DNA from 2 places in the Exiguobacterium sp. R-17 genome. Region 1 is predicted to be linked to the other one. Evidence: a T-box and tRNA genes for the amino acid it is inferred to sense, from the RefSeq annotation. Region 1 holds a T-box; the other holds one or more tRNA genes.
The links. The T-box of region 1 lies ahead of ileS (isoleucine--tRNA ligase). A T-box ahead of a tRNA ligase gene usually reads a tRNA of that ligase, here a tRNA-Ile.
Positions count from the first base shown of each region.

Region 2: it encodes a tRNA-Ile, which carries the amino acid that the T-box ahead of ileS (isoleucine--tRNA ligase) is inferred to sense. The anticodon was not compared.

Region 1 is NZ_CP184372.1:1,934,253-1,950,658, forward strand. It holds gene ileS (isoleucine--tRNA ligase) at 1-2,048, opposite strand, end outside; T-box leader at 2,106-2,346, opposite strand; gene ACN9MT_RS10370 (DivIVA domain-containing protein) at 2,347-2,868, opposite strand; gene ACN9MT_RS10375 (RNA-binding protein) at 2,894-3,664, opposite strand; gene ACN9MT_RS10380 (YggT family protein) at 3,661-3,936, opposite strand; gene ACN9MT_RS10385 (cell division protein SepF) at 3,939-4,436, opposite strand; gene ACN9MT_RS10390 (YggS family pyridoxal phosphate-dependent enzyme) at 4,459-5,130, opposite strand; gene pgeF (peptidoglycan editing factor PgeF) at 5,117-5,893, opposite strand; gene ftsZ (cell division protein FtsZ) at 5,978-7,132, opposite strand; gene ftsA (cell division protein FtsA) at 7,181-8,485, opposite strand; gene ACN9MT_RS10410 (cell division protein FtsQ/DivIB) at 8,715-9,494, opposite strand; gene murG (undecaprenyldiphospho-muramoylpentapeptide beta-N-acetylglucosaminyltransferase) at 9,555-10,649, opposite strand; gene murD (UDP-N-acetylmuramoyl-L-alanine--D-glutamate ligase) at 10,646-11,992, opposite strand; gene mraY (phospho-N-acetylmuramoyl-pentapeptide-transferase) at 12,026-12,988, opposite strand; gene ACN9MT_RS10430 (UDP-N-acetylmuramoyl-tripeptide--D-alanyl-D-alanine ligase) at 13,011-14,330, opposite strand; gene ACN9MT_RS10435 (penicillin-binding protein) at 14,439-16,406, opposite strand, start outside.
Region 2 is NZ_CP184372.1:864,530-880,935, forward strand. It holds gene ACN9MT_RS04455 (Fur family transcriptional regulator) at 1-135, shown strand, start outside; gene ACN9MT_RS04460 (NAD(P)H-hydrate dehydratase) at 228-1,661, shown strand; gene ACN9MT_RS04465 (EAL domain-containing protein) at 1,813-3,642, shown strand; gene ACN9MT_RS04470 (GGDEF domain-containing protein) at 3,703-4,782, opposite strand; gene ACN9MT_RS04475 (5' nucleotidase, NT5C type) at 4,881-5,450, opposite strand; gene ispG (flavodoxin-dependent (E)-4-hydroxy-3-methylbut-2-enyl-diphosphate synthase) at 5,550-6,659, opposite strand; gene ACN9MT_RS04485 (hypothetical protein) at 6,827-7,312, opposite strand; gene ACN9MT_RS04490 (Na/Pi cotransporter family protein) at 7,521-9,164, shown strand; tRNA gene ACN9MT_RS04495 (tRNA-Met) at 9,291-9,364, shown strand; tRNA gene ACN9MT_RS04500 (tRNA-Ile) at 9,376-9,449, shown strand; gene ACN9MT_RS04505 (alpha-amylase) at 9,566-11,026, shown strand; gene ACN9MT_RS04510 (superoxide dismutase) at 11,120-11,728, shown strand; gene ACN9MT_RS04515 (peptidoglycan D,D-transpeptidase FtsI family protein) at 11,862-13,934, shown strand; gene ACN9MT_RS04520 (PstS family phosphate ABC transporter substrate-binding protein) at 14,162-15,106, shown strand; gene pstC (phosphate ABC transporter permease subunit PstC) at 15,196-16,137, shown strand; gene pstA (phosphate ABC transporter permease PstA) at 16,139-16,406, shown strand, end outside.

The sequences.
Region 1 (16,406 bases):
TCCAGTTTCGTACGCATGAAACGGTCTGACTCTGGTAAGTCTTCAAATGCGACTCGGTGCGTCGCAGGATCGAATTGATCCAAGTTTCCGAGAAGGAAACGAACCGTGTTCCGGATTTTACGATATGATTCTGAGACTTGTTTGAAGTTATCCATCGATGCCCGAACATCAGCTTGATAATCGACAGATGCCACCCACAAACGAAGGATCTCTGCTCCGAATTGTTGCATGACTTGGATTGGTGCAATCGTGTTACCAATCGATTTCGACATCTTGCGACCTTGACCATCCAGAACGAATCCGTGACTGACGACCGCTTTGTATGGTGCTTTCCCAGTCGTTGCGACGGCTGTCGATAGCGACGAGTTAAACCAACCACGGTATTGGTCAGAACCTTCAAGATAGAGATCCGCTGGACGTGTCAATTCAGGACGTGTCGCAAGGACACCGGCATGTGATGAACCAGAATCGAACCAGACATCCATGATGTCCGTTTCTTTTTTGAAGATACCGTTCGGACTTGCTGGATGTGTGAATCCTTCAGGAAGCAAGTCGACTGCTTCGCGCTCATACCAGACATTTGATCCGTGAGTTGCAAATAGATTCGCGATATGATCAATCGTTTCTGGTGTGACGATTTCCGTTCCATCTTCAGCGTAGAAGATTGGAAGTGGAACGCCCCAAGCACGTTGACGGGAGATGACCCAGTCGCCGCGGTCTTTGAACATGTTGTGGAGACGTGTTTCACCCCACTCTGGTACCCACTGGACGCCTTTGATCTCATCAAGGATTTCCGCACGGAAGTCTTTGATTGAAGCGAACCACTGTGGCGTTGCCCGGAAGATGACCGGTTTTTTCGTCCGCCAGTCGTGTGGATACGAGTGTTTGATGAATGACAGTTTTAAGAGAGCGCCTGCTTCTTCGAGTGCGAGACCGATTTCTTTGTTCGCATCTTCATAGAACATGCCTTCGAATCCAGGAGCTTCTGCCGTCATGACACCTTTATCGTCAACTGGGCAGAGAACGTCAAGCCCGTATGCTTGACCAATACGGAAGTCATCTTCCCCGTGTCCTGGAGCTGTATGAACGACACCCGTCGCTTCAGCTGTAACGTGGTCGCCAAGCATGACGAGTGATTCACGGTCATAAAGCGGATGTTTCGCTTTCACGTACTCGAAGTCCGCACCGTTGAAGACACGTCCAATTGTCGCGTCTTCCCATCCGAGCGCTTCGATGACTTCTGGAACAAGTGTTTCCGCTACGATATATCCTTTTCCTTGATACTCGATCCGCGCATACGTCAATTCCGCACTGACAGAGATTCCAAGGTTCGCTGGGATCGTCCATGGAGTGGTCGTCCAGATGACGAAATGATCCGTCGGCTCAAGGATGTTTTTTCCATCCATGACTTGGAATGCGACATAGATCGCAGCTGACCGTTTGTCTTGATATTCGATTTCTGCTTCAGCTAGTGCTGATTCAGAAGACGGTGACCAATAGACCGGCTTTTTCCCTTTATAGATATAGCCTTTGTTCGCCATGTCCCCGAACAAACGAATTTGAGCTGCTTCAAATTCTGGTTGAAGCGTGATATATGGATTGTCATAGTCACCGAGAACACCGAGACGTTTGAATTGATCACGTTGGTGATCGACTTGTTCGAGCGCATATTTCGCACATAACTCACGGAATTCCGCGACCGTCATCGATTTGCGGTCAACACCTGCTTTTTGAAGTGCTGTCTCGATAGGCAAGCCATGTGTGTCCCAACCTGGTACGTAAGGGGACTGGAAGCCATTCATCGATTTGTAACGGACGATGATGTCTTTTAAGACTTTGTTTAATCCGTGACCCATGTGGATGTCACCGTTCGCATAAGGAGGACCATCGTGAAGAATGAACGTCGGTTTTCCAGCATTCTTTTCTTGGACCGCAGCATAGAGATTCATCTCTTCCCATCGTGCTTGCATATCCGGCTCACGTTTTGGCAAGTTGCCTCGCATTAAAAACTCCGTTTTCATCATCAATAAGGTTTCTTTGTAATCCATCTGACCATCTCTCACCTTTCGCTTTAAAAGTACAAAAAAAGCCAAGCTCATCCCTGAGATAGGGACGAGCTTGGCTGAACTCGCGGTACCACCCTACTAATCCTGCTCGTCTGTTCGACGACGCAGGACCGCTTAAGAACTCGCTAACGGGAGTGAACCGGCATGACTTACTGTTCGGAGAACGTTCAGTCATACACTCTAAGGGGATATCCCATCTCTTTCGTTGCTCGGGCTTCCACCATTTCCCGATTCGCTGTCAACTGTCCAAGATGCGACGTGTCCTTATCATTGATTTTATTTATACGACATCGTCGTCATTATACGCAACTGCTGGAACATCGTCAAGCGCTCCACGAGAAGAGAAATCAAATGCATCCCAGTCGTGGCTCGTCAATAATTCCATTTGAGCATCGATCAACACTTTGAAGCGATTGCGATAGAGCTCGATTTTCTTACGCATCTGTTCCACTTCGAAGTCCGTCCGTTGTGCCCGGCGTTGTGCCGCATCTTGCAATTGCTCTGCTTCGCGTTCTGCCTGTTTCAAGATCAAGCTTGCTTCTTTTGAAGCATTCGCTTTCACTTCTTCTGCCGCTTCCTGTGCGACAATAATCGATTTATTTAATGTTTCTTCCATCGAACTAAAGTAATCGACACGCGCTTGCATGTTTTGGATGACTTCCTGTTGTTGACGGTTCTCACGTAACAACAACTCAAAATCCTTGATGACCTGATCTAGGAATTCGTTCACTTCATCCTCGTCATAGCCGCGAAACTTTCGTGTGAACTCCTTATTATGAATATCGAGTGGCGTTAATGGCATGATGAATTCCTCCTCCGCATTTTTTTTATCCTTTTAAAATACCGTATTGTAGTTTGATTCGATCCCGTTTCGTTGATCCGAGAATTGCAATCAGTTTAACGCGTCCCGTTCCACGTAAGGAAAGCAGATCCCCTTCTTCAAGCATGAAACTCACGTCATCGACTACCTTATAATTCACTTTACTTTCACCCTGTTTAATGAGCGTCTGTGCCTTTTGACGGGAGAAGCCGAGAATTTCACTGACGACCGTATCGAACCGAAGTGAGCTGACGAACCCGAGCGTCTCTTCCCACTCTTGTTCCTTCACTTTCAAGCGATCTTCTGCGTCTACGCGCGAAAGACGAATCTTCGTCTTACCTGCGCGTTCGACGTTTGCTTCGATATATGTCGCAACTTCGTCCGCGACAGCAAATTGCACTTGATCCTGGATGATGACGTCGCCGAACTTGGCACGCTTCAATCCGACGTTCAATAATGTACCGGTGACTTGACGATGAGATAGTTCAACGAATTTAGTAGGATAATGAATGCGATAAATGGAAATGTCAAAGTCATCCGCGTTGTATTCATAATAGTCTGGTGCGAGGATTGCTCGTTTACGTTCGGCGCCTTCGAAACCGCCCTCAAAAAAGAGGGCGCATTTCGAACCGACGAGTTCTTGTGTGATTTGCTGTTCACGAGGGTCTAGAAAATCCGTTAATTTAAACGTATACGTCGCTTCCACGTGATCAATCCAGTTCAAGACCGAATCGACGAATTCCCGCTCGCTTCCACGATAATGATCATATACACTCATACGAAGAAGATAGCTCGGATACCGGATTGTGCCAAGTTCAAGACGAGAAAGGCAACAATCGGCGAGATATCTAGCATGCCTCCGATAGGCGGGATAATACGACGGAAGGGTGCTAGGAATGGCTCGACCAACATCGCGAGCACTTGTCCGAATTTCGAATCACGGGCATTCGGGAACCAAGATAGCAGAATGTACACAATCATGACATAACTATAATATTGTAATAACGTACTTAATGTACGACCAATCGCGTACATCACTTGTGAATCCATACTTACCACCCCTTATGATTAATATCATCTTCTCCTAGAAGATTCGAGATGCTACCAGCCAACTCGACATTGTTTGGAACACAGAGGAGGGTATTCTGACTGATCGTCGTGATCGTTCCATCGAGAGCGAAAACGACACCAGATAAGAAGTTGATCATCTGTCGTGATTGATCTTTTGACATACGTTGCATATTGACGATGACAGCACGGTTCTGACGAAGATGTTCTCCAATCTCTTGGGCTTCGTTAAAGACACGTGGTTCACTCAAGATGACCTGCGATTTCGTTTTTTTCGTCGCATGTAGCGGCACGATATTCGATTGTCTCACGCTGTCCTCCTTTTGAGTAACACTTGGGGTAGATTCCTCGTAATACTCTTCGTACTCTTGTTGTGAAGCACCTCTACCTTTATTTATTGTAGCATCATTTTCATATTCGAGTTCATCTAAATCATCGCTGTTGCCGAGAAATAGATTTTGCATTTTTGATTTGAAACCCATATCCATTCTCCCTTCTTCTCGTTTAGGTGTGAACGAGCGTCGTCCCGACTCGGACGAACGTCGCCCCTTCTTCGATGGCAATCTCAAAATCCGATGACATCCCCATGGATAACTCTGTACATGGAGCATACGACAATTTTTTTGCCTTGACCTCTTCTTGCAATGTTTTTAATGACCGGAATACCTCACGTATACGCGTCGTGTCTTCCGTCAACGGTGCCATCGTCATCAGTCCGATGACACGAATCGCGGGATACTGACCGATTTCGTGTAAGAACGACGGTACATCCTCCGGTGCAATACCTTGCTTCGATTCTTCTCCCGAGATATTGACTTGAATGAAACAATCAATGATTCGGTTCGTTCGTTTATTGATCTCTTCTGCCAAATGAAGACGATCGAGCGAATGCAGCACATCAATGGCATCGATGATCTGACGAACTTTACGCGTCTGTAACGTGCCGATGAAGTGCCATGTACAGGCTGTACGTCCAAGTTCTGCTTGTTTTTCGAGCAGTCCATCCGGACGATTTTCTCCAAGATGCGTTACACCGGCCTCTAATAATTCAGAAGCAACTTGACTTGAGACTGATTTCGTCACGCCAATCAACTGTACCTGCTTTTTGGATGAACTCTTTTCACTCGCTTGTTTTATCCGTCGTGTAACCTCTTGTACATTTTCAAGAATTGACATCCAATGACTCCTTTACGATCAAACTCGCGAACCGACCGCCGTGGTCGCCGTGGCGATAAGAGAAGTAATCTTCCGCCTGACAATGTGTACATAGACCTGAGTCAAGGACATCACCCACTCCACAACGCTCAGCAAGCGCAGCATTTGTTTTTTGTAGCGATAACATCGCTTTTCCATCTTCCTTGCGTATGTAAGGAGACTCATCGAGTTCAAGTGCGTCGATCGCATCGATAACGGGTTGATCGACTTCGTAACAACAATCACGAATCGATGGACCAATGACCATCTGAATCGATGAGCGACTCGCACCTGCACGCTCCATTTGTTTGACTGTCTCTTCAACGATATTGCCAACAGTCCCCCGCCATCCGGCGTGCGTATTCGCGATGATTCCTGTCGTCGGATCACAGAAGACAAGCGGAACACAATCAGCGAAGAGCATCATCAGTAAGACATTCGAATCAGTCGTCACCAATCCATCTGTACCCGGAATCGCTGTTTCGTAATCCAGAGCGCCGCGTCCGGAGTCAAGTGTCGTCACCTGTTCAACCTGATTCCCATGGATTTGCTGCGCCCAAATTGAGTTCTCAAGAGATAGATCAAGCTGTCGAGCAATGACTTGTCGGTTCTGGATGACGCCGTCACGATCATCGTTGACATGTAATCCTAAGTTACCGTTTCCATGTGGTGCTGCAAACTTCGTCGTAAAGGCGGCACGTACGGTACCTGTTGGTGTATCCCATTTGATCCATTGTCCAAACATGTTGATGCCTCCTTCGATTTTAAAAAAAGAGGCGCCGCTTTCGCGACACCTCTTGGTTTAGCAGTCGTGTCACTGGAACATCGATCAACGATTATTCCGGCGAAGGAAAGATGGGATGTCCATCGTTTCTTCGACATCTGGCGCTTTAGCTGGTTCAGGATTTGAGCTGACAGGCGTCTCTTCGACTTGTGGTTTAGACTCCTCTGTTGGTGGTGGAGTCGCTTGTTTTTTCTTCAATAGGTTTTTCATCATCTCTTGTGCGGATGGAATTTCGAAGTCGAGTGGTTCGTTTTCGAATTCTGTCGCGATGACTGTGACGATGATTTCATCTTCTAGGTTATCATTGATGACCGAACCGAAGATCAAGTTAACTTCCTCATCTGCTGCACTTTGAACGATCTGTGCGGCTTCCGTTACTTCATACAAGCTGAGGTTCGCACTACCCGTGATGTTCATTAGAACACCTTTCGCGCCTTCGATTGATGTTTCAAGCAATGGACTTGAAATCGCTTTTTTAGCGGCTTCCGTCGCGCGATGTTCACCTGTTGCGACACCTACACCCATCAAAGCAGAACCTTTTTCAGTCATGATCGTCTTCACATCGGCGAAGTCGAGGTTGATTAGACCAGGAACGGCAATCAAGTCCGTGATACCCTGTACACCTTGACGTAAGACGTTATCCGCTTCTTTGAACGCTTCAAGCATCGGTGTGTTCCGATCGACGATTTCAAGCAACTTATCATTCGGGATGACGATCAACGTATCGACTTTTTCTTTGAAGTTCTGGACACCAGAAACAGCATGTTGCATCCGTTTACGTCCTTCGAACATGAATGGCTTTGTCACGACACCGACTGTCAATGCGCCAATTTCTTTTGAAATCTCAGCGATGACTGGAGCAGCTCCTGTTCCAGTTCCGCCACCCATACCGGCTGTGACGAAGACCATGTCAGCTCCTGAAAGGATTTCTGTTAATTGTTCACGGCTCTCTTCTGCCGCTTTTTTACCGATTTCCGGATTTGCACCCGCACCGAGACCACGTGTCAATTTTGCGCCGAGTTGTAATTTCACGTCAGCTTGTGACATGTTCAATGCCTGAGCGTCTGTGTTTACAGCGATGAACTCTACGCCTTGGACACCGTGTTCAATCATTCGGTTGACGGCGTTCGAACCGCCACCGCCTACACCGATGACCTTGATTTTTGCTACTTGGTCCATCATTTCATCAAAATGCAACATAAAAAGGGCCCCCTAATATTTTTTACTCATTGGATTTTTTTGTAGGCATTAACCAAAGAATTTCTCAAAGAAACTACTGAATGACTTTTTCTCTTTTGGAGGCTGTTCACGCGTTGGTCGTTCTTCACGAGCAGGTGATGCCTGTTCGTTCATGAGCAGTGCATCCTGCTCACGTCCAGATGCTACGACTTCTTTCTCTTCTGCCCGGTCGAAACCTGATTTCGATACGGCGCTTCTTGAGAGTACATAACGTAACATACCAGCTGCAACGGCATACTTCGGATGACGAATACCAAGACTAGCAGGCTGATAAACATTGACGCTCTGCTTGAAAATCCGTTTTCCGAGCTGATCGATGCCAGGTAGTGAAGAACTTCCACCACATAAGATCAAGCCGCTATTCATGTGAGCGTATCCCGCTTGCGTCATTCGTTTTTGAATCATCTCGAAGATTTCCTCAAGTCGCGCTTCTAAAACGAATCCGATCTCTGATTGTGGTTCGAAACGATGTTCCCCGTTGATCGTGACGTATGAGACTTTCTCCTCCGGATCACCGAGTGCTTCGAGTGCAACGCCGTATTCTTCTTTAGCGAGTTTCGCATCTTGGTATTTGCAGTTCATCTTGTACGTCAAATCACGTGTCAGATGATCTCCACCGTAAGGCAACGTCGTCGAGTAGACGAGATCGTTCTTTTCATAGATGGAAAGCGTCGTCGTCTCATGTCCGATATCGATGATCCCAACACCGAGTTCTAGTTCATCAATCGATGCTGCGATTCTAGATACCGCTAAACTCTCCAGCACATATCCAGCAAGCTCTAAACCAGCCCGTTCAATGGAACGTTTAATGCTATGTAGGATCGTCTTCGCTCCGATGATGAGCTTCCCTGTTACTTCGAGACGATAACCAATCATTCCTCTTGGATCAGTGATTTCTGTTTGCTGATCAACCGTAAACGTCTTCGGCAAGACATCAACTACACTGAGTTCATTTGGAATTCGCATGACCATCGCAGAATGCAAGACATCTTTCACATCATCATCCGTGATTTCATTGTCCTCACCTTTGATTGACGTCATCCCCTGGCAATCCTTGACTTGAATGTGCTCGCCCGAAATAGCGACATATACTTCACCAATTGGTTCACCAAGTGTACGTTCCACTTCTGTGACCGCTTGTTTAATGGCATGTACCGTTTGATCGATGTCAACGATGACACCTCGTTTAACACCCGCGGATGGTGCAGAACCTTCAGCAAGAACGTTCAGCGTTCCACCAAGTAGTTCACCGACGATGAGCTTCACCTCCGATGTCCCAATGTCGAGTGCGGCAATCGTACCTTTCGTTTCCATGGGAGTGACACCTCCACTTTCATAATACTAATCCTTTTTATTCCTAATTATATTCTAGGAATAGATCAGGCTTCTTCTCGTTTAAGTCTACACTATATAAATACTTACGAAAAGAAGTTATTGCCCGTCTTAGCGTCCTAATAGATTACGATTTGATGACGATTCAAATAAAGGTCGACGAATGAAAACACATGTTTGTTTTTTTGTTCGTCAGCCCTTTACGAATCTTCTATTTTTTCCCTTTATATGGTTTGAAATAGATACCACCATCAATTGTAATTGTTCCTGTCTTTCCTTTTGGTAAGGCAGAAATGACCTTTACATATTCATTCAATGAATTGGAAAAGGCAGAAGTACTGAGCAAAACCGTATTCCCATCCGTCATGAACAACTTCAGACCACCTTTGTCAGTCTTATCATTAGCGACGATCTCGGATATCCGGCTCCGTACTTTCGGCTCGATTTTAACAAGCTCCTTCGTCAATCGATTTAGAGATTGATCGGTGAAGCCAGTCAGGATCGGAGCGTCAAACAATTCTTCCTTCGACTTACCGGGAATGATCGTTCCATCCGCAAGGACGATCCGGTCTCCCGGTTTATCTTTCGCATAGGCAATCTCTTTCTCTTCCGTCACCGTCACGCGATATTGGTGCAAAAATTGCTTTTGCATCGTTGCTTCTTGAATACCTGGGACCTTCTCAATCCGTTCAAGAACGTCTTCCTCTGACACATTAAAGGCATGTGTCTCTTTCACCTTGATCCCGGATGCTTGCAAAATATCCTCTGATTTCACATTGACGTTACCATCAACATCAAATCGAGCGACCCGGGAATAGCTTGACTGCAGATAAAAGACGACACCGACCAATAGACCAATCAAAATCAGGACATAAATGAGTCTTCGGTTAGCTTTTTTGCGACGTTGTTCACGGATATAAGGTATCTTATCCTCGAGACTGCGGACGTTCTTGTCCTCTTGCGGTCGTTCGACCGCTCTCCGTTCCCTCACGTCTCATTCCTCCTCTATACGTAACAGTTCATTTCCCTATCGGTCTTTTCCTGCAATAGTTTAGTTTTTTTGTCCTGTTAGTCGTAACAATTCATCAACTAAGTCTCGTGATGCATTCGGCATACCAAGCGCAAGTGCTGCTTCAGACATCTTTTGTTGTTGCGCCAATGCTTTTTCACATGCATCAAATAACCGTTCACCTGTCAGTTCTTGTTCACGAATCAATAGACTCGCACCTGTCTCGACGAGCGATGAGGCATTGACTTCTTGATGGTTTTCCGTCACGTAAGGACTTGGAATGAGGACACTCGGTAACCCAAGCGTCGTCAGTTCTGCTAATGTACTTGCTCCCGAACGCGAAATGACAAGTTGACTTGCTTTTAGGATGTTCGGTAAATCATATACAAATGGACGCAGTTGAATGCGTTCAGGTACTGAGCCAACGCGTGAAACAATCGTATCGTAATGAATCTGACCCGTAACGAAGAGGAGCGACCATCCGGCTTGTTCAACTTTCGGCATCATGTCGACGACTGCTTCATTGATGGCAGGCGCACCACGACTACCACCATAGATGACGACGAGTGGACGCCCTTCCTCGAAACCGAAACGTTGACGCTCTTCCGTTGGGTTGATTTGTAACTCCGCTACTTCAGAAGCGCGTGGGTTTCCGATCAGAACCGTCTTTGTTTCGTTTTTACCGAAGTGATGACCGGATCCTTTGAAGGATAATGCGACACGGTCCACATAACGCGCTAAAAATTTATTGGTGATACCGGGAAGACTGTTTTGTTCATGAACGAGTGTCTTAAAACCCATTTTTGCTGCCGTGTACAGAACAGGTCCACAGACGAACCCACCTGTACCGACGACAATATCCGGTTGGAACTGGCGCAGTAGTCGGCGAACCCGTCGGACACTCTTGACGAACCGGATACCCGTCTTGACGTTCTCGAACGACAGCGAACGACGGATGCCAGAGATCTCAATCGATTCAAATGGAATTCCTGCCCGACGGACGATATCCGCTTCGAGACCGTTTTCTGTTCCGATATAGAGGACCTCACACGGCATGCGTTCTTCGAGCTCTCGGATCATGGCAAGTGCCGGATAGATGTGACCACCTGTACCGCCACCAGAGACGACGATTTTCATACTGTTGTTCCCCCTACTTCATGTACGGCACGAACGAAATGATCGCCGCGCTCTTCATATGTCTTATACTGATCCCAACTTGCGGATGCTGGTGATAAAAGAATGATGTCTCCAGGTTGTGATACTTCAAACGCTACTTTCACGGCTTCATCCATCGTCTTGACGACCGTTGATGAATAGCCGTTTTCAGATGCAAGCGTTCCGAAGCGATGTCCGGTTTCTCCCAGTCCGATGACATGTTTGACGTGCTTCATCGCATCGAGTAGCGGTGTCAAATCCGCTCCACGCTCGAGCCCACCACATAACCAGATGATGTTTGTCGTGAATCCAGATAGGGCTGCTTCTGTCGCGACGTTATTCGTCGCTTTCGAATCGTTATAAACTTTTCGACCAGCAATTTCACCGACGAACTGTGTCCGGTGCTCTACTCCTCCGAATGTCCGTAGCACATGCTGGACATTCGCTAATGGTAAGTCGAATGGTTCGACGAGCGCTAAGGCCGCGAGGACGTTCTCAACATTGTGACCACCACCGAGAGCGAGTTCTTTGACGGGTAGAATACTCGATCCATTGATCGTCAACACATCATTCACTATTTCTGCATAAGCAGATTGACGACGTGAGAATAGGAGCGGCGTCACATTTGCTGTCTTACTGAGCTCGTTGACCGATGCATCATCAGCGTTCAAGATAAGCCGATCCGAAGATGCCATGTTTTTGAAAATCCGAGCTTTTGCTTCTCCGTATGATTCAAAATCACCATGATAATCGAGATGTGCCGGTGATAGATTTAAAAAGGCTGCTGTGTATGGTCGGAACTGATCGATCCCCATCAATTGAAAACTCGATAATTCAATGACGATGATGTCATCTCGTTTCGCCTGACGTGCGATTTCAATTGCCGGGAATCCAATGTTTCCTGCCAAATGCACACGTCGAGACCCTGTTTTCAACAATTCATGAACGAGTGTCGTCGTCGTCGTTTTCCCGTTTGATCCTGTGATAGCAATCCACGTCGCATCTGTTGCGTGATACGCCAGTTCCACCTCTGTCCAAACGGGAATGTTGCGTCGTAATGCTTCTTGTAACAATTCGATCTGATACGGAATCCCTGGATTCTTGACGATCAAATCGATGTCATCGAGTAGTGTAAGCGGATGCCCACCATAAACCGTTTGGACATCGAGTGATGCAAGCACTGCTTGATCACTCTCGGACGGTGTTTTCCCGTCATTCACTGTCACTTCTGCACCTACGCTCGCTAAATAACGAGCGGCTGCGATTCCACTTTTCGCCGTTCCGAGAACGAGCACCTTTTGATCATTCCATTGTCGTTGTTCCATTGTTGAATCGCTCACTTTCTCTCTTCGTTTTTATCACATAAATACGTAGGCGATGAATGCCATCAAACAGCTGATTCCTGCGAATGTACCGACAATCCGCCATTCGCTCCAACCAACCATTTCAAAATGGTGATGAATCGGACTCATTTTAAAGATACGTTTCCCTGTCGTCTTAAATGAGATGACTTGTAGAATGACAGATAGTGTCTCTACAACGAAGACAATGCCGATCAAGACAAGGAGAAGTTCTAGTTTTAGGACAATCGATAGACCTGCTAGTGCGGCACCGAGTGCAAGGGACCCTGTGTCGCCCATGAAGATTTTTGCTGGATGAGCATTGAATAAAAGGAATCCAATTAGGGCACCAACTGCTGAGAAGGCAAAACAAGCAGCACCCACTTCATCCGCGATGAACCAACTGTACAAACCGAAGAAGAGGAATGTCGGAATCGCCGTAAACGATACGAGACCGTCTAACCCGTCTGTCAAGTTGACAGCATTCGAGAATCCGACTAACCAGAACAAGGCAACGAACGGATAGATGATACCAAAATCAAGTTTGAAGTCTGTGAAGGGAATCGACAGATACGTCGCGTCACTCGTAAATCCACCACTCAACCAAACGAATAACAATCCGACGACGATTTGCCCAATCAGTTTTTGCTTCGAATTCAAGCCGAGATTACGCTTCTTGACGACTTTGATGTAGTCATCGATGAAACCAATCGCACCATATGCAAGTGTTAAAAAGAGTAACGATAACTGTGTCGTTGATAAATCACCCATGACGATTGCTCCAAGAACACTGACGATCATCGCGACGAGAATGACGATCCCGCCCATCGTTGGCGTTCCCGATTTGACCTGATGCCATTGAGGTCCTTCTTCCCGAATTTCCTGACCGAACTTCAATCGGTGTAGAAACGGAATTGCCTTTGGCATAACAAGTAGTACAACAAGAAATGCAAGAATAAGACTGATGAATAATGTGATCATAGCAGACACCCTTTTTCAAAAATTAGTTTTCGTTCAGATAGGTCAATATCCGTTCGAGCGCCATCCCACGTGACGCTTTCAATAAAACGATTGTTCGTTCTCCAAGCAGCGAACGCAATTGTTCAGCAGCATCCTCAACAGTTGCCGCAAATTGGATTTGGACGGATGGGTCGCTGATTCCTTCAGCAATCCACGCGCCTTTCTCCCCTACTAGAATAGCATGCGAGACCGGTAACGTAATCCGCTTTCCGACCGAGGCATGTAACAAGCGTTCCTGGTCTCCTAGTTCATACATATCGCCGAGCACGAGGACGCGCGTCGTATACCCTTCTAATGCAGTGATTGTCTCAATCGCTGCATTCATCGATGTCGGACTTGCGTTATACGCATCGTTGATGACCGCCGTCTCCTCAAAGAGCAGTCGTTCCATCCGCATTGGTGTCAGTTCAACCGCGTCGAATCCTTCTTGGATCCGGGCATCCGTCACGCCAAGCGCGCGCGCTGTCGCAATCGCGTACGCTGCATTTCGGACTTGGTGTTTTCCTAACACAGGCAGATGAAAGGCAGTACCATCGTAAGCAAAGGCTGTTCCGAAAAATGTTGCTTCTGTCGTCTCGATCCGGTACGTATTCCCAATCTGATAACCGATTTTCTCCGCTTCGACTTCTGCTAGAAGTGGTTCATCCCCATCAACGAACAGATGACCTCCTGGTTTAAGACCAGACCGAATCTCAAGCTTTGCTTTGGCGATTCCACTACGTCCACCGACTTGCTCCGCATGGGATTCACCGATGTTCGTGACGAGCGCAATATCTGGTTCAGCAAGATTCGATAAGAATTCGATATCGCCAAAACCGTTCATCCCCATTTCCAGTACGGCGACTTCCGTGTCAGCCGGCATCATGAGAATCGTTAACGGCATCCCGATATCCGAATTGAAGTTCCCTTGTGTCTTATGTGTCTTGAACGTTGTCTTGAGTACACTTTCGACCATGTCTTTCGTCGATGTCTTGCCATTCGATCCAGTGATGGCAACGATTTTTGGCGCAATCCGCATTAAGTATTGTTTAGCGATCTCTTGCAAGGCAACCAGTGGTTCATCGACTTCTAAGAAAACGACATCGATGTCCGGTCGATCAATCCCTCTCTTCCATAAGGTGACGATCGCTCCTTGATTTTTTGCGCCTTCCAGGAAGCGATGACCATCGACGCGTGCTCCTTGAATTGGAACATAGAGACCATCTTCAAGATGTGCGCGTGAATCCGTTGCGAAGTGGCGGACGACCCGGTCGTCTCTGACATCAAGATGCAGCCACTCAGCAATTTGCGTAATTGTTAACATGATATATACCTCCATTCGATGACAGCAAAAGAGGACGAATGCAAAAGTCAACGAATGACTCCTGTTCGTCCTCGTCTTCCTGTAGAAATCAGGAAACTTGCCCCACCGTTATTCTTTAGGTTCAGCTAGTTCGACCGTCAACTTTCCATTTTCCTTCACTAGTGTACCAGTTCGAGCTGATTGTTTGGTTACAAAACCTTTACCGATGACATCGAGCTTCAAGTCATATAAGCTGACGAGCTTTTTGACGTCTCGCTGCGACCACCCCGTCAGATTCGGCATCTTAAATGTGTTCGCCGTCTTCAGCAAGACACGTTCTCCACTGACGAATTCTTGACCACGAGACGGAATCTGCGAAACGACCTCCGCTCCATCCCCAAGGATGATTGGAACAGCTTCTTGTTCTTTCGCCAAATCCGTTGCTTGTCGAGCGCTCTTCTTGATATAGCTCGGCGTAATCTTCGCTTTGACATCCACCGAATCTTTTTGCGTTTCCGGTTGAATGCTCCGGTACTGTAATGCTGTATTCATGACACTTTTGAACACCGGACTCATGATGAGTGGTCCTGAAACCGATGATTCATTTTTTGACGGACGATCGACCGCGATGTACATGATCAATTCCGGATCATCTTTTGGTGCCATGCCGATGAACGAGTGAATGAATTTTCCTTGAATGTATTTTCCGTTCTCAGAAATTTGAGCTGTACCGGTCTTACCGATGACACGGTAGTCTTTCAACTTGTACATTTGACCCGTTCCGATTTTACTGTTGACGACACCGTCCAGTGCATCCCGCGTCGCTTTGGCCGCCTCTGCCGAAATTGGCTTACCGACGACTTCTGTTTTCGCTCGGTACGGTGCTTTATCCGTATGATCAGCTTTTTGTATGATATGCGGTTTGACCATTTCACCGTCACCAGCAATTGCTGTTGCCCCTTGGAGCAATTGCATTGGTGTGACTGCAGTCGATTGTCCCCATGAAGTGATGAGCGCATTCAGCGGTTTTGACAAATCAGACTGACTGTTTACTTCTCCCGAGATGTCTATACCCGTTCGTTGGTCAAAATGAAACTTCTTAAAGTATTCTTTATACCGTTCGATCCCAAGTTTTTCTGCTGTCAACTTCGAGAACATGACGTTCGAGGAGTGATAGACGCCCTCGATCATCGGAATTGTGCCCCAACCAACATCATTATAATCCTTGATGACCGTTCCTTTGTAATTATAGCTACCCGATTTATACTTCTCGTTCGGACGGAAGACTCCCGCATCAATCGCTGCTGCGAGCGTAAAAATCTTCATCGTTGAACCCGGTTCGAATCGTGAGGATACGGCGAAGTTCGTAAAATCTTTCATGTCACGTAAATTCGGGTTGAACGATGGCCGATCCGCCATGGCAAGGATTTCACCAGTCTTCGCATCCATGACGATACCCGTTGCGTTTTTCGGCTTATACGTGTTGTACATTTTTTGCATCTGTTTCTCAAGCGACTGTTGAATGCGATGATCGATTGTCAAGTACAGATTCGATCCGTCCTTCGGTTCATTCGAGACACGTGAAGAACCTTGGATCAACGGATTACCACTCCGGTCTTTCTCGAAGACGCGTGCACCGTAAGACTCACTCAAGGCATTATCATACTGTTTTTCGATCCCCATTTGTCCCTGTAACGCGACACGACCATTCTCCTCGGTGATCTTTTGGACGAATCCGAGTGTATCGGACAAGAAGATACCGTTCGGATAGTATCGTTTTGGCTCTTCGATCATCCGGATTCCAGGGAGTTTTAACTTGTCGATCTTCTCTTTTTGATCGAGTGTTAAGTCATTTCCCTTTTTTCCGAATTCGATTTGCGAACGTTCTTTGTTCTCAATCAAATAGGTTTCCAGTTCTTTCGTCGTCATTCCAAGTATCGGTGCAAGACCTTCAGCCGTCTTTTTGAAGTCGACGATCGTCTCATCCGGATCCTTGACGCCACCTAGTCGGTAAATACCAATCAGGTGATACGACGGAACATTAATGGCGATTGGAGAACCGAGACGGTCAAAAATTTCACCGCGTTCTGCTCCAAG
Region 2 (16,406 bases), 1.1 Mb from region 1:
TGTGGCAAGACGGAGACGTTGAATGTCTGCCCGATGGAGTGGATTTCACCTGCTCAAGAGACTGGTTTTGAAGTCGAAGATCATAAATTCGAAATCTATGGACGTTGTGCGAATTGTCAACGCTTGACGTCTTAAATAGAAGGGAACGTCCATTCGGGACGTTCTCTTTTTTGTTTTTATACGACTAGTCCTGATTAAAACGGGAATAGTCGAACAGAGGTGATGAGATGATGATTTATGATACACAGGAAGCACGACAAATTGATGAGTGGGCACGGACATCTGGGCTACCGCTCGAGGTGTTAATGGAGCGAGCCGGAAGTCAGATCGCAACACAGATTAAAACGCGCCATTCGAAGAGGGAACGAATACTAATTTTGTGTGGAACCGGCAATAATGGTGGGGATGGTTATGTCATTGGTCGCGAACTGATACGTGACGGATTCGATGTCACGCTATTCACTCCGTTTGGAAAGAGTCGTTCGGATATTGCAACGATTCATACTCATTATGCAGAAGCGTTCGGACTTGTAGCCGAAAAACCATGTGGTCGATATGATGTCATTTTGGATGCCTTATACGGTACTGGATTTGATCCAGGTCGGATTAATCCGGAATTCGAGGCGCAGTGTACATTCGTATCGGAACAAAAGCAGCAAGGAGCACGCATCTATGCAATAGATGTACCGAGCGGTGTGCCAACGGACCATACTATAGGATTCAAAGAGATAGCGATTCGAGCAGATGCGACATTTCAATTGCATGCGATGAAACGATCTACCTTTTTGATACGGACGGCACCGTTTTATGGAGAATCAGAAACGCTAGATATCGGATTACCGGCTTTTGGTGAATGGCGCGTCTCACCGAAGGATCTGGCTTCCTTGTTTAAGCGGGAACCATACGGTCACAAGGGGACATACGGAACCGCATTATTGATTGGAGGAAGTGACACGATGCCGGGATCCATTCAACTTGCGACACGGGCAGCCCTAAGAACGGGAGTCGGTAAACTACAAGTCGCGACGACGTCACTTGCGAAACAGGGGATCGTCGTCCAAGCACCGGAAGCGATGGTCGTGGACCAGACGTTACCGGCGATTCAGAACGTGCTATCTTCCATATCAGCAGTTGGAATCGGTCCTGGTTTATCGCAAGAAGTAGCCGAAACATGGGTGGATCATCTACTTGAGAGTGATTTACCGGTAGTATTAGATGCCGGAGCACTAATAAAAGAAAGTTACCCAGAACGAACCGCGCCGATCATCGTCACACCGCATATTGGCGAATTCGCTCGGATGACGAATCAGACTGTTGCAAGTATTCAAGATGATCTATTCGGTCAAGCAACTGAGTATGCCGTCTTGCATCAAGTAACTGTCGTTTTGAAATCCCATGTCATTTTAATCGCTAAACCAAATGGAGGTGGGTTTGTCATCTCTGGTGCATCGAGTGGTCTTGCAAAGGGAGGAAGCGGGGATACCTTGTTTGGAATTTTAACGAGTCTCCTTGCGCAACATCCATCAGGAGATGTCGAAAGGACGCTAGCGCTAGGAGCAGAGTGGTATGCGCGTGCTTCAAAACAAGTTGAACGACGATTACATCCAAGTAGTTTGTTAGCAACGGATGTCATCGAAGAGTTAGGACGATTTGGGTTATAGGACAATAAATGTTAGAGAAAAGTCTTCCGCGACATGTATGAGGGAAGACTTTTCTTTTTAGGAAAGAATTGACACATTCGATACGATAGGAGTATCATCAAGCGATGTCGAAACCTATATACGAAAAATCTAATGGAAAGGAGGGAAATACATGGAGGACATTGTTCGGAAACAACAATGGTGGATCGGAAATTTTGCCCTTTTCATGATGCTCGTTGGCGCTTTAATCATTTATACGACGACGGAAGAGACGATAAAGAATGCATATTTAAGTCGTTCTGTCATTATTTCATTTTTAGTCCTCATGGGGATTTTTATTTTTTATATCAGTCGTCGTAAGATGGACGTGGTGTTGCAAACCCACTTATTGTCCTTGATATTGCTCGTTGTTCCAATCACTTCGATTAGTTTTTTACCTTATGCGGCGGTCACCGTTTGGGCTAGCAGTTTTTTGTTTTTAATGATCGCTTTGATTTCGTATCAACGAATCATGATGTGGTACGCCATCATCATTGCCATCGCAACTAGTTTTTACGTCATGTGGAATGCCGATACCGTGACGGTGAAAATTGATCCGACTGATCATTATGGACGAATTGGCATGATTATAATTGGTGTTTCCATCGCCCTTGTCATCAATCACTTGCATATCCGTAATTTAAATCGTTTGAATGATTTGGCGATACAACTACACGATACGGCACGCTGTGACGAAGAAACAGGTGTTTTGAATCGTCAAGGATTGAACGAAGTCGATTTCCCAAGACCTGATAAACAGCTCATTTTTGTCGGGATTCATTTAGAAAATTATTATGAGTTGGCACGGTATTTTGGAGAAGACATTCAGTCACAAGTGTTACGAGCATGTATTGAACGGCTCAAGCGAAAACTACCTCCTTATCAAGCGTTTGCTCGAATCGAAGCAGGAACGTTATTGATCGTCATGGAAAAGCCGGATAAGGTGGCATGTAAGGAAGCGATGGAAAAATTGAGTCAAGAAATTTCCATACCTTACGAAATCGAAGGGCATCATGTCTACGTCAACATATCCATCGTCATCGATAATGGAGAAGGGGCGACGGACAATCGGAAGCGTCGAGTACAGCAGTTATTGACTGCGCTACAGGAAGCCGCTCAACAAAATGAACGTGTGATGTGCATTGACCAAGCCTGGCGAAAGGATCAAGAATTGCGAGTCAAAGCAGCACAATCATTAGCACAGGCTAATATTGAAACGGACTTTCACCTCGTCTATCAACTGCAGTACGATGTTCGATCAGAGCAATTCATCGGTCTTGAAGCATTGGTTCGCTGGAAGACCTCGTTGCAAGGAGCTGATCGACCATCCGTCTTCATCCCGATTGCTGAAAAAAGTGACTTGATGATTCGTCTAGGAGAATGGATTTTTGAGGAAGGGTGTAAGACGCGTAAAGCATTGATCGGTCTCGTTCCGGATGAATTTACCTTATCGGTTAACGTATCGCCACGACAATTGACGAGTGAGTCATTCATGCCATTCATTGAACGAACGCTACTCAAGTATGCACTAAAGCCGCAACAGATTAAGATCGAGATCACGGAAAGTCAGTCGCTTGATTTTGAGAGTCAATCGATTCATCGAGCGCTCAAGCGCATCAAAACACTCGATTTTCCAGTTTCTCTTGATGATTTCGGGACTGGTCATGCCTCGTATCACGTCCTCGAACGTTTATTACCGTTACGTCAATTAAAGATTCCAAAGCAATTCATTGAACAAATCGGAGCATCAGAGAAACGACAATCGATCCTTGAGTCGATTTTTCAATTGAGTCAGTCGATGCATGTCGAATGTATCGTCGAGGGGGTAGAGACGGGAGAAGAAGTACGCATTGCCAAAGAAATCGGGATTCATTTATTCCAAGGCTACTTCTTCGCTAAACCGGTACCACTCGAAGAAATCATCTGTCTGCTACAAAAAACGAATGAAGGAACGATTCATTAATCCCTAAAAAGCCACTTCAGTCCGAACCTTTCGGAGAGAAGTGGCTTTTTCATACAGTATTTATGATTGGTACAGTCGATATTGATTTCGACCTTGTGTTTTTGCTTCATACAAAGCAGCATCTGCTTGCTTGAAGACCGTTTCAGCGGGTTGATGATGAGCGTAAGCAATTCCAGCAGATACCGTGATCGATACAGCGTGATCCTGCATGACAAATGGCGTTTGTTGAACGGCTGCCACAATTGTTTCTGCTAAATGAATAGGTTCGTAAAGGTCACAATCTGGAATGATGACGATGAACTCTTCACCGCCATATCGACCAACTGTGATAGGTGCGGGACAACGTTCATTCAATACAATCGAAAAATGGCGCAAGACAGCGTCGCCGACGGCGTGACCATGCGTGTCATTCACACTCTTGAAGTGGTCTAAGTCAAACAAGATAACCCCCCAAGAAGCTCTGTTTTTTTCAAGCGTCGTGACCTTTTCCAAAATGACATGTCGATTCGCAAGCCTTGTTAATTGATCGGTCGAAGCGAGATAGGATTGATAAGAGTAAAGAACAAAATGTTGTTGCAGGAGTAGTGACAAACGATAAAACAAAACGGCTCCGCCAATCGTTAAGACGAAATAAGGAATATAAATCGTCCTCCAGGCATCTACAGGGGAATTACTCGTAATCAGTCGCCAAAGAACAAGTAGAGAACCGACTGTCACGATGGCGGCAAAAAAATATCCTTGCCGTGTAATGAACCGACGACAAATAAATGACAGCATCAAAAAACCGAGTAGCGTCATGACAGAACTAAGTAAGGCATTTATAGAATCGCCATTATCGATTAAAAAACGATAAATCAAAAGCATTAATCCCGTCACTGTGATACTGATGTTACCACCGAATAAAGCGGATAAAGCGAGAGGTAACAAACGCAAATCAATCAGTGCGCCGTTTAAATCAATCGCATGATGCATAAGAAGAATACCGGTGATCCCATTAGCAAAACCAAAATACAGCCGAGTAGATATCATCGAGTCGGGTTGAATCGGTAAACGATCACGAAGCAGATAAAAGGCGAATGTAGAAACGAGAAAAATAATACAAATATTAATAAAAAAGATATTCACTGTAGCAAGCATCATGAAGCACTTCCTAGTTTAAAATTTAAAACGAAAATCATTGTAAGATATCTCAGAGTTCAATAACATGAAAAACGGAAAAAACAGCCTAATCGGCTGTTTTAACGAATCGGTGCAAATTTTTGAATCTCTTGAACGGCCTCATTCCATGAAGCGACACGAATAACATTATTCGGTACGGCTTTACGGTTATAAGGTGCGTCGAACAAAATCACAGGGATGAATGTATCTTCTGCGATCTGCACAGCATTCTCTAATCGATCTTCCATAAACAAATCGAGTGATAAATCACGGACGACTTGTACTTTGTCGTGTGATCCCGTCATGATTAAGGAATCAAGAGGAAGTTCATGTTGTTTGATCCACTCTTCAGTTACAGGACGAACGAGTTCCGATCGTGCTGTCACGTAATGGAGATCATATTGCTTCCGCAAATTCCATAAGTGGTGGCGAACATGTTCTTGAGGGATGGACTCACGATAAATTCCTGTCTCGTGACCAGAATTCACCATGTAGTCCCAAAATTCGATTTGATTCATATCCGTATACGTATGCAATTCATATTCAGACGCCTGATTGAAGTCAATCGACGTTCCGAGATGTTTATTCATGTAAGTGAAGCAAGAGGATGGATGTGTGATCGTTCCATCGATGTCGATTCCAATTTTCATTTACAGTCACCCACGTTCTAAGAATTTTTCTTCACTTAGTATAACATAGTCGAAATCGAGATACGAAAAAAGACTCCTCATGAAAGAGGAGTCCCTATCTTATACGTGATTTGCTTTTTCGGCTTCTTTTTCAGCCTGTTTTTCGAGGACGATGGCATCGATCTCTTTTTTCAATTCTTCGACCATTGTTGCTTCTGGTACTTTACGAATGATTTCTCCATGGCGGAACAACAATCCTTCGTTGCGAGCGCCGGCGATACCGATATCGGCTTCACGTGCTTCACCAGGACCGTTGACTGCACAACCAAGAACAGCAACTTTGATGTTCGCTTGGATATTTTCGATATAGTCTTCGATTTCTGCAGCGATCGACATCAAATCGATTTCGATCCGACCACATGTTGGACATGAGATCAATGTCGCCGCATTGGCTGCGAGACCAAATGATTTCAAGACTTCTTTTGCGACTTTTACTTCTTCGACAGGGTCTGCTGAAAGAGATACACGAACCGTGTTTCCGATTCCGCGTGAGAGGATCGCTCCAAGTCCTGCTGCTGATTTTAATGAACCAGAACGTAGTGGACCCGATTCCGTAATCCCAACGTGAAGTGGATAATCAAACGATTCAGAAGCAAGTTGATATGCTTCAAGCGCCAACTGTACGTCTGATGCTTTCAATGAAACGATGATGTCATGAAAGTCGAGGTCTTCAAGGATCTTGATGTGGTGCAAGGCACTTTCGACCATACCACGTGCTGTTGGATAACCGTATTTTTCGAGAATGTGCTTTTCGAGTGAACCAGCGTTTACCCCAATACGGATTGGGATGTTTTTCGCTTTTGCTGCTGTCACGACGGCTTCGACTTTTTCGCGGCGACCGATATTACCTGGGTTGATCCGGATTTTATCGACGCCAGCTTCGATCGCCATGAGCGCGAGTTTATAGTTGAAGTGGATGTCTACGACAAGCGGAATGTTGATTCGGCTTTTGATTTCTGCAAGTGCGAGCGCATCACGTTCTTCTGGACAAGCGACGCGGACGATTTGGCAACCAGCTTCTTCAAGACGTAGGATTTCAGCGACTGTCGCTTCGACGTCGTGTGTTTTAGTTGTCGTCATACTTTGGATGATGACTTCATTATTTCCACCAATGACAAGGTCCCCTACACGAACGGGACGAGTCTTAGAGCGATGGACCATTTTCGGCATATCGAAAATCTCCTTTTGTGGCATACCGCCATATTGTTTATGTTTACCTTTTCTATCATATCGAACTATTCCCTAAAAATCGAGAAACAAGAACGAAAATCGAACATTTACAATTGTTTAATGAAAGTAGGGCGTCCGTCAATCCGTCGGACGCCTGATTTTGATACTCATCGAGATTTACGTGACGCGCGGGGTTTCGAGTAACGGGCGATCCATAATGGCACTAACGTGTAAATGAAGTGCCCGAGGATGAGTAAAGCGACTCCTATTTGATGATGCCCCAATTGGTAAAGAAGCATGCCAAGGGGGAAGGTCCATAGATTCGTTGCAACCGTGTAAGGGAACGTCTGACGATATGCCCATGGGCGGGGGAGTAACAGACGAACGAATCCTTTCGTCAGATATGCCATCAAGAGCAAATACAGTAAGACCGCGATAGCGATGAAGATGAAGTGGAGAACGAACCAAATCACGATTGGAATATCTTTTTGTAAAAAGAAGGAATCGATGATCGTCGTCCATAGTGAAATCCAAGCCAATCCACAGAAATACAAAGAAACATCTGATAGACGAAGTCGTAAAAACGAGCGGTTTGGAATTAATGAAGTTTGTAAGTAATTAATGAGTTGACGTAAAAAAGACAAGAATATCACTCTTTCCATTGTTTTATAACAGATTTTTTGGTTTGTCTATTTGTTCATAAATAAAGGAATTATTGTAGTGGTACAGATTAATAAAACCTTAACAATTGGATGTCGGGAAAACTGTTTACAAGTTCATTAGACCTTTACATAATAGGGGGAGTCGAAAAAATAAACTTTACAAACACATCAATCCACATCAAATAAAGGAGCTGGCAAGATGAACTATGATTTGCAGGAAATGATTTTTACCTTCATCGGTGGACTAGGGATTTTCCTTTTCGGTATTAAGTATATGGGAGATGGTCTCCAAAAAACAGCGGGAGACCGATTACGTTATATCCTCGATAAGTATACGACGAATCCACTATTAGGTATCTTAGCAGGTATCGTCGTCACGATATTGATTCAATCGTCATCCGGTACGACTGTCATCGTCGTCGGACTCGTGAGTGCAGGTCTGATGAATTTACGACAAGCAATTGGTGTCGTCATGGGAGCGAACATCGGTACGACGATCACGGCCTTTATCATCGGCTTCAACGTTAAAGAAGCGGCACTTCCGGCAATCGCCATTGGTGCTTTCTTGATCTTCTTCTTCAATAAAGAACGTGTTCAGTATATCGGACAGATTTTCTTTGGTTTCGGTGCATTGTTTTACGGTCTCACATTGATGGGGGACGGGATGGCTCCGCTCGAATCAAGTGCCTGGTTCCGAGAGTTGACTGTCTCGATGTCGGATAACCCATTGCTTGGTGTATTCGTCGGAACTATCTTTACAGTTCTTGTTCAGTCGTCATCTGCGACGATTGGTATCTTACAGGAGTTGTATGCTGGTGGCATGATCGATATCAAAGCGGCACTACCGGTCTTGTTCGGTGATAACATTGGAACAACGATTACGGCAGTACTTGCAGCACTTGGTGCGTCGATCGCAGCCAAACGGACAGCCGCCGCACACGTCATCTTCAATATCATCGGAACAATTTTGTTCTTGATCGCATTACCAGTGTTCTCAAGCTTCATCGCATGGATTACAGACGCGCTTGGTTTAGAACCGAAAATGCAAATCGCTTTTGCACACGGAACGTTCAATGTCGTCAACACATTGATTCAATGTTGGTTCATCGCACAAATCGCATGGCTCGTTCAAAAAATCGTACCAGGTACGGATACGACGATCGATTCAAAACCGCGTCATCTCGATCAAAACATCTTAAATCAATCTTCTACGCTTGCTTTAAACCAAGCGAAACTTGAAGTTTTGCGTATGGGTGAATTCTCAAAAGACGCACTTGCAAAAGCACACCGTTACACGCAATCGCATGATAAAAAAGATGTTTCAGAATCCGAGCAGATTGAATATGCGATCAACCACCTGAATACAGAAGTGACGAGTTATCTCGTTAAAGTAGCAGCACATGATTTATCAGAACGTGAATCAAACGATCATTCGTTATTGATGCACGCCGTCAATGACTTTGAGCGGATTGGTGATCATGTTGAGAATATCGTTGAATTAATCGACTTCCAGATCGTCAACCGGATTCAGTTCACCACATCTGCGAAGCGAGAGCTCGATGAGATGTATGTCCTGACACAAGAAATCGTCGCTTGTGCGATTCGCGCCGTCGAAGAAGACGATATCACGCGGGCACGAAAAGTTCTTGAACTTGAAGGGAAACTTGATGCACTCGAACGTTCATTCCGTAAACATCATGTACTTCGCGTGAATGCTGGTGAATGTACAGGACAAGCAGGAATGATCTTCGTCGACTTACTTTCAAACCTTGAACGAATCGGCGATCACGCTGTGAACATCACGGATCTCGTCCTTGAACAGCGGACAGCATTAACGAACTAAGTATAGACGTATTTTAATACAGCTGATTTCGAAAAAAATGAAATCAGCTGTTTATTTTTTTGAAATAGCATATTGACAAGTTTCGTCACATCTCGTAATCTAGTAAGAGTAAGAAACATACATCATGGCGGTGTAGCTCAGCTGGCTAGAGCGTACGGTTCATACCCGTGAGGTCGTGGGTTCGACTCCCTCCGCCGCTACTATTACTTAAGGACCCTTAGCTCAGCTGGTTAGAGCTGACGGCTCATAACCGTCCGGTCGCAGGTTCGAGCCCTGCAGGGTCCATTCAGTAGAACGCTTCTCGTTGAAAAACGGGAAGCGTTTATTTTTGTTCGCTCGGGGAATAGTAAAGGTATTGTAATAATATTCATACTATAGTAACTAAGGGAGAGCGAAGAGAGATGGAACGTAACCATACGATGATGCAGTTTTTCGAGTGGCATGTAGAGAATGATGGAAAGCACTGGCAACGTTTGAAAGAACGAGCGCCTGAATTGCGTGCTGCCGGCATCACGTCCGTGTGGATTCCTCCAGCATCGAAAGGTCAGTCGGATGAAGATACAGGATACGGCATCTATGATGTCTATGACTTAGGCGAGTTCGATCAAAAAGGAACGGTCCGGACGAAATATGGTACAAAGGATGAGCTGGTCGAAGCAATCGAAGTTGCTCACGAGAACGATATCGCTGTTTATGCGGATGTTGTCATGAACCATAAAGCTGCAGCAGACGAACTCGAGACGATTAAAGTAGTGGAAGTTAACCCAGAAGACCGATCGAAAGAAATTTCAGAAGAGTTTGAAATCGATGCGTGGACGAAGTTTACTTTCCCAGGTCGTAATGGAAAGTATTCGGATTTCGTCTGGACACACGAATTCTTCAATGGAACGGATTTTGACGCGCGCGAAGAAAAAACAGGGATCTTTAAGATTTCCGGAAATAATAAGGATTGGAACAACCAAGTAGATGATGAGTTCGGCAATTATGACTATCTCATGTTTGCAAACATCGACTACAATCATCCGACGGTACGGGAAGAAATGATCCGTTGGGGACACTGGTTCAAGGACACGATCGATTGCCAAGGCTTCCGTCTTGATGCGATCAAGCATATCAACTATGAATTTGTCCGTGAATTCGCGAAATCGATGATGGAAAGCAGCGAAGGCGATTTTTACATGGTCGGCGAGTTTTGGAAGTCAGACCTCGACGATTGCCGTCATTTCCTGGACAGTGTCGACTACACGATCGATTTGTTTGATGTTCCGCTTCATTATAAGTTCCATGAAGCTTCCAAGCAGGGAGAAAAATTTGATTTAACGACATTGTTTGCGGATACGCTCGTCGAGTCGCATCCGACGAATGCCGTGACGTTCGTCGACAATCACGATTCACAGCCTGGCGAGTCGTTAGAATCATGGGTGGATGACTGGTTCAAGCAACATGCCTATGCAGCGATCTTGTTGCGTAAGGACGGATATCCATGTGTCTTTTACGGGGATTACTATGGCGTCCAAGGACCGACCCCTGTCGAAGGGAAAAAAGAGATGATCAATGCCCTACTCTATACGCGCTATCATAAAGCATACGGAGAACAACAGGATTATCTTGATGACCCGCACTGTGTAGGCTGGGTTCGTCTTGGTGTCGATGAAATCGAGAACTCGGGTTGTGCCGTGTTGCTTTCGAACGCCGACATGTGCGAGAAACGCATGTTCGTCGGTGAAGAGCGTGCGGGTCAAGAATGGTTCGACTATACGAACCATCAAGATCATCCAGTCGTGATCGACGAAGAAGGATTTGGTGTCTTCCCGGTTCCGGGCGGAGGCGTCTCTGTTTTTGCTCCGCGAGAAGTCGAGTGAATCCGAGGGTCTTGACTTGCGTCAACACAGGTTCTTTTGCTAGTCTTAAAGGGTATTGAAGTTTTCGAAAATAGCACAAAGGGGGACATGAACATGTCAAAATTTGAATTACCAGAACTCGGCTACGCTTATGATGCGCTTGAGCCACATATCGATGCTCGTACGATGGAGATTCACCACACGAAACACCACAACACGTATGTCACGAACGTGAATACGGCGCTTGAGGGTACAGAACATGAAGGAAAGTCACTTGAAGAACTTCTTCAAAACTTGGATGCTCTCCCAGCAAACATTCAAACTGCAGTCCGTAACAACGGTGGCGGTCACTGGAACCACTCATTCTTCTGGAAATTGTTGAAGAAAAACGATGGCGCTGCTCCAACAGGGGAACTTGCAACAGCAATCGACGAAGCATTCGGATCATTTGATGCATTCAAAGATGAGTTCGCGAAAGCAGCAACAACTCGTTTCGGTTCTGGTTGGGCTTGGTTGATCGTTGACGGTGGGAAATTGGCAGTCGTTTCGACTCCAAACCAAGATACACCAGTCATGGAAGGCAAAACGCCAATCCTCGGTCTTGATGTTTGGGAACATGCATACTATCTCAACTATCAAAACCGTCGTCCGGATTACATCAATGCATTCTTCAACGTCGTTGATTGGGACCACGTAGCGAAGCTTTACGCTGACGCGAAGTAATGGAAAGAAGCGTATCGTTCAATTGTGAACGATACGCTTTTTTTAATGCGGAAAATCATGGGATAGGTTGTTATGGAAAGTTTCCTTCTATATAATGAAACAAGATGACTTTTGAACGATAGGGGAGTACGCCATGGCTAAACGAATCACCGTACGAGGAAGACGGCGTAATCATCTGCCGCTTCGTCTGAATTTAATGTTCTTCGTCGTTTTTTTATTGTTCGCGATTTTGATTTTCCGTCTAGGAGTCGTTCAAATCGTCAATGGTGAAAAAATTTCGCGGGAAGTCCAAAAAACGGAGATGACTGCATCAAAGTATGAAGTACCACGTGGTAAGATTTATGACCGGGATGGTCGTCTACTTGTCGATACAATTTCTAAATACTCCATTGTATATCGTCGCGCACAATCGACGAAAGTAGATGAACGTATTGAAATCGCGCAGCGTCTCGCAGCAATCATTGATCTGCCTAAAAAAGACTGGAAAGTCACGGAACGTGATATCAAGGATTTTTGGGTCGCAACAAACACGGAAGAGTCGGATCGTCGTTACCAAGCAGCAGTGAAAAAGAAGTATCCTTCAACGGAAGCGCAAAGTAAGCTTTCGATTGCGGAACAAGATCAAATTCGCCTAGATGCGATCACGAAAAAAGATATCGATTATGATGACAAGACAATGGAAGTCATCGCGATCAAACATAACATGGAAGTCGGTTACGCACTTGATCCGCAACTCGTCAAGCTCGGTGCGTCTGCAAAAGAGATGGCAATCATCGATGAAAATTTAGAAGATTTGAAAGGTGTATCGGTCGAACCGTTTTACGAACGCTCTTATCCGTATGAAGGAACACTTCGAAACATCTTCGGAAAGTACTCGAAGATTCCGGCAGAACAACAAGCGGAGTTCAAAGCAAAAGGATATAGTTTGAATGATCGTGTCGGGACTTCGTTCCTTGAGCAACAGTACGAAGATCTTCTGCGCGGGAAACCGGCATACGATGTGTACGAAACGTTTAATGGAGAACCGGTCGGTGATCCAAAACGTGAAGAAGGCGAGTCCGGGAAGGACCTCGTTCTAACCGTTGATGCGGAATACAATAAAAAAGTAGATCAAATCATGCAACAAGCGATCAAAATGGGTCGTGGTATGGGTAGTCGTTATTTAAAAGAAGGATATGCCGTCGTCATGAATCCACAAACTGGTGAGATTTTAGCGATGTCAGGTCAAAAGCTTGATCCTTCGACTGGGAAGTTCACGGATGTAGCGATTAATAATGTCTTGACGTCTCTTCAAATCGGTTCAACGATCAAAGGTGCGACAGTTGCGATGGGACTACAGGAAGGTGTCATTCGTCAAAACGAAGTCATCAATGATGCGCCGATCACAATCGGAGGTACAAAAAAAGGGTCATATGTTAACATGGGACCGATTACGGATTTAACGGCGCTTGAGCGTTCGTCAAACGTCTATATGTTTAACATTGCGATGCGGATGGCGAAGTATCCAAGCAATGGGATCGCTGGTGCGAGCGTGGATGCAGCAGCAGCCATCATGCAGAATTACTATAGCCAGTTCGGTCTTGGGGTGACGACGGGTGTTGATTTGCCGTACGAAGCAAAAGGTGTTCAAGGAACGCCAGACCGTGTCACATTGCTGATGGACCGAGTCATTGGACAGTACGATGCTTTCACGCCGCTTCAAGTCGCGCAGTACATTTCAACACTTGCGAACGGTGGTTATCGTGTTCAGCCTCATTTCTTAAAAGAAGTATTAGCGTCGAACTCGATTGAAAAGGGTACGAAAAAAGTCGATTACAGCTTTAAAACGAATTATCTGAACCGGATTGAAGTCAGTCAAGATAATATTGATCATGTCCGGGAAGGGTTGCACCGTGTTGTAAAAGGTGAGCGTGGTACAGCGAAAGTCATCGCACAAACTGGAATCGATGCTGCAGCGAAAACAGGTACTGCACAGGTCAGCGTCTATGGGGATGACGGAATCGCCTTACGTGACGGTAGCGGGCAACCGGTTCGTTCATTGAACTCAAACCTTGTCGGTTGGGCACCGTATGACAATCCAGAGATGGCGTGGGCCGTGTTCCTTCCTTATATGGAACAAGAGACTGTCAACTCGAAAATCGGTCATGATCTTGTCAAAGCGTACTTCAACGTAAAGGACGTACCGTGGCAGACTAAGCCAAATTAACTAGAAACTAAGCGAGAGTGAGCAATCACTCTCGCTTTTTTTTGTTTGTATTGACCTTTTTTTATAATGGATTTCGAATTGTAAACACTAAAAAACACGCCTTTACAATTCTTTTACGTTGGATTCATTTCGTTTTAATAGTTCATCCGTAGTATAAGTCTTGTAAGGAAAACGGATAAAAAGTCGTAGCATCGTCAGCGACATACTTTCGAGGAGGAAAATTAATCATGTCTTGGATGAAAAAAACAGCACTCATCACAACGGTAGCATCAATCGCAGTAGTGGGGGCAGCATGTGGTAACGATAAAGGCGGTTCTGCTAGTTCATCTGATTTAAAAGGGAAAATCGCAATCGACGGTTCTTCTACAGTCTTCCCGATCATGGAAGCTGTCGGTGAAGAATATTCAACGGAACAACCTGACGTAAATGTCACAGTCGGTGTCTCTGGTACGGGTGGCGGATTCAAACGCTTCGTCGTCGGTGAAACGGATCTTTCGAACGCATCGCGTGAAATTAAAGAAGAAGAAGCAGCTGAAGCGAAAAAGAACAACATCGAATATACAAAACTTTCACTTGCATATGATGGTCTAACTGTTGCAGTCAGCAAAGATAATACATGGGTAAAAGAACTCTCGCTTGATCAACTCGAAAAGATTTGGCTCGACCCAAACGTTAAGACTTGGAAAGATGTTGATTCTTCTTACCCGGCTGAACCACTGAAGTTCTTCAGCCCAGGGAAAGATTCAGGAACATTCGACTTCTTCTCTGAAAAAGTACTTGAGAAGAAAGACATGCGTAAAGACGTTCAACTGTCTGAGGACGATAACGTACTCGTCAAAGGGGTTGAAGGAACGAAAGGTGCGATTGGTTACTTCGGTTATGCCTACTACGCTGAAAATAAAGATAAGTTAAAAGAAGTACCACTTTCAGCTGAAGGAAAAGATGCTGTCGATCCAACACCAGAAACAATCAAGGATTTATCTTACCCGCTGTCACGTGAAATCTACACGTACGTCAACAACAAATCATTGAACGATAAAAAACAGGTGGCAGACTTCGTGAAATTTGCGAACGAAAACGCTGGAGATTTAGCTGAAGAAGTCGGTTATATCAAAATGCCACAAGATCGTTACGATGAAAACACAAAAGCAATCGAAGATGCAATGAAATAATCATCGAGTCATGAGGATGGCCCAACCGGGGAAGTCTGTACCGGTTGGGTCCCGTTCTCATGTCAAGAAGGAGTAGGGAGCGAAGAAGGATGAATTCAACACCCAATAAATCGGTTCGCGAGCTGATTCAACAGAACCGACAGCAAAAATTCAGTGTGAAAAACGTCATGGAACGCATCATGCCGATCGTTTTATTTCTGTGTGCGTTCGTCTCGGTCGTTACGACCATCGGCATCATTCTCACGTTAGTCATTGAAACCGAGCATTTCTTTGAAGTCGTTCCGTTCAAGGAATTTTTCGGCAGTACGAGCTGGTATCCACTGAACTCTCAACCAGAGTATGGGATTTGGCCGCTTGTCGTCGGTACACTTGAGATTACCGTGATTGCGATGCTAGTTGCCGTGCCGATCGGCCTCACGTCTGCGATTTATTTAAGTGAGTATGCGTCAGACCGTGCACGCCGTATCTTAAAACCGATTTTAGAAGTCTTAGCTGGTGTTCCGACGATCGTTTTCGGATTCTTCGCGTTGACGTTCGTCACACCACTACTCGTTAAATTAATTCCAGGCATTCAAATCTACAATGCGCTCAGTCCGGGGATCGTCGTCGGTATCATGATCATTCCAATGATCGCCTCGATTTCTGAGGATGCGATGAGCTCTGTCCCGAAAAAAATTCGTGACGGTGCGCTCGCTCTTGGTTCGACACGTCTTGAAGTCGCATTAAAAGTCGTTGTTCCCGCTGCCTTGTCCGGAATCATTGCTTCAATCGTACTCGGAATGTCTCGGGCAATTGGTGAGACGATGATCGTGACGATCGCTGGTGGTTCGAATCCGACAGCTGCTGTTAATCCACTCGAGCCGGTCCAGACGATGACTGCGTATATCGTTCAGGTCGCTTTAGGCGATGCTGGATTTGGAACAGTTGAATATTACAGTATCTATGCGGTTGGTACGCTCTTGTTCGTCTTTACGTTATTGATGAACTTACTCGCGAACTGGATCACACGCCGCTTCAGAGAGGAGTATTAAGATGGCCTTACCAGAAAAGCAACCTGTCACAAAAAAATTCATCGACCCGGTCGCAGTTAAGAAATCCATTAGCCAACGCCTCGTCGTCAACAATGTAACGAAAGTCATTTTCCTCGTCGGTCTGTTTTTCGGTCTCGTCGTCTTAGGTATTCTCCTATTCGGCGTCATCCGTGACGGTGCTTCGTGGTTATCACTTGAATTTCTACAAAACGCACCATCTCGTCGTGCGGAACGTGCCGGAATCTATCCAGCGTTAATGGGATCGATCT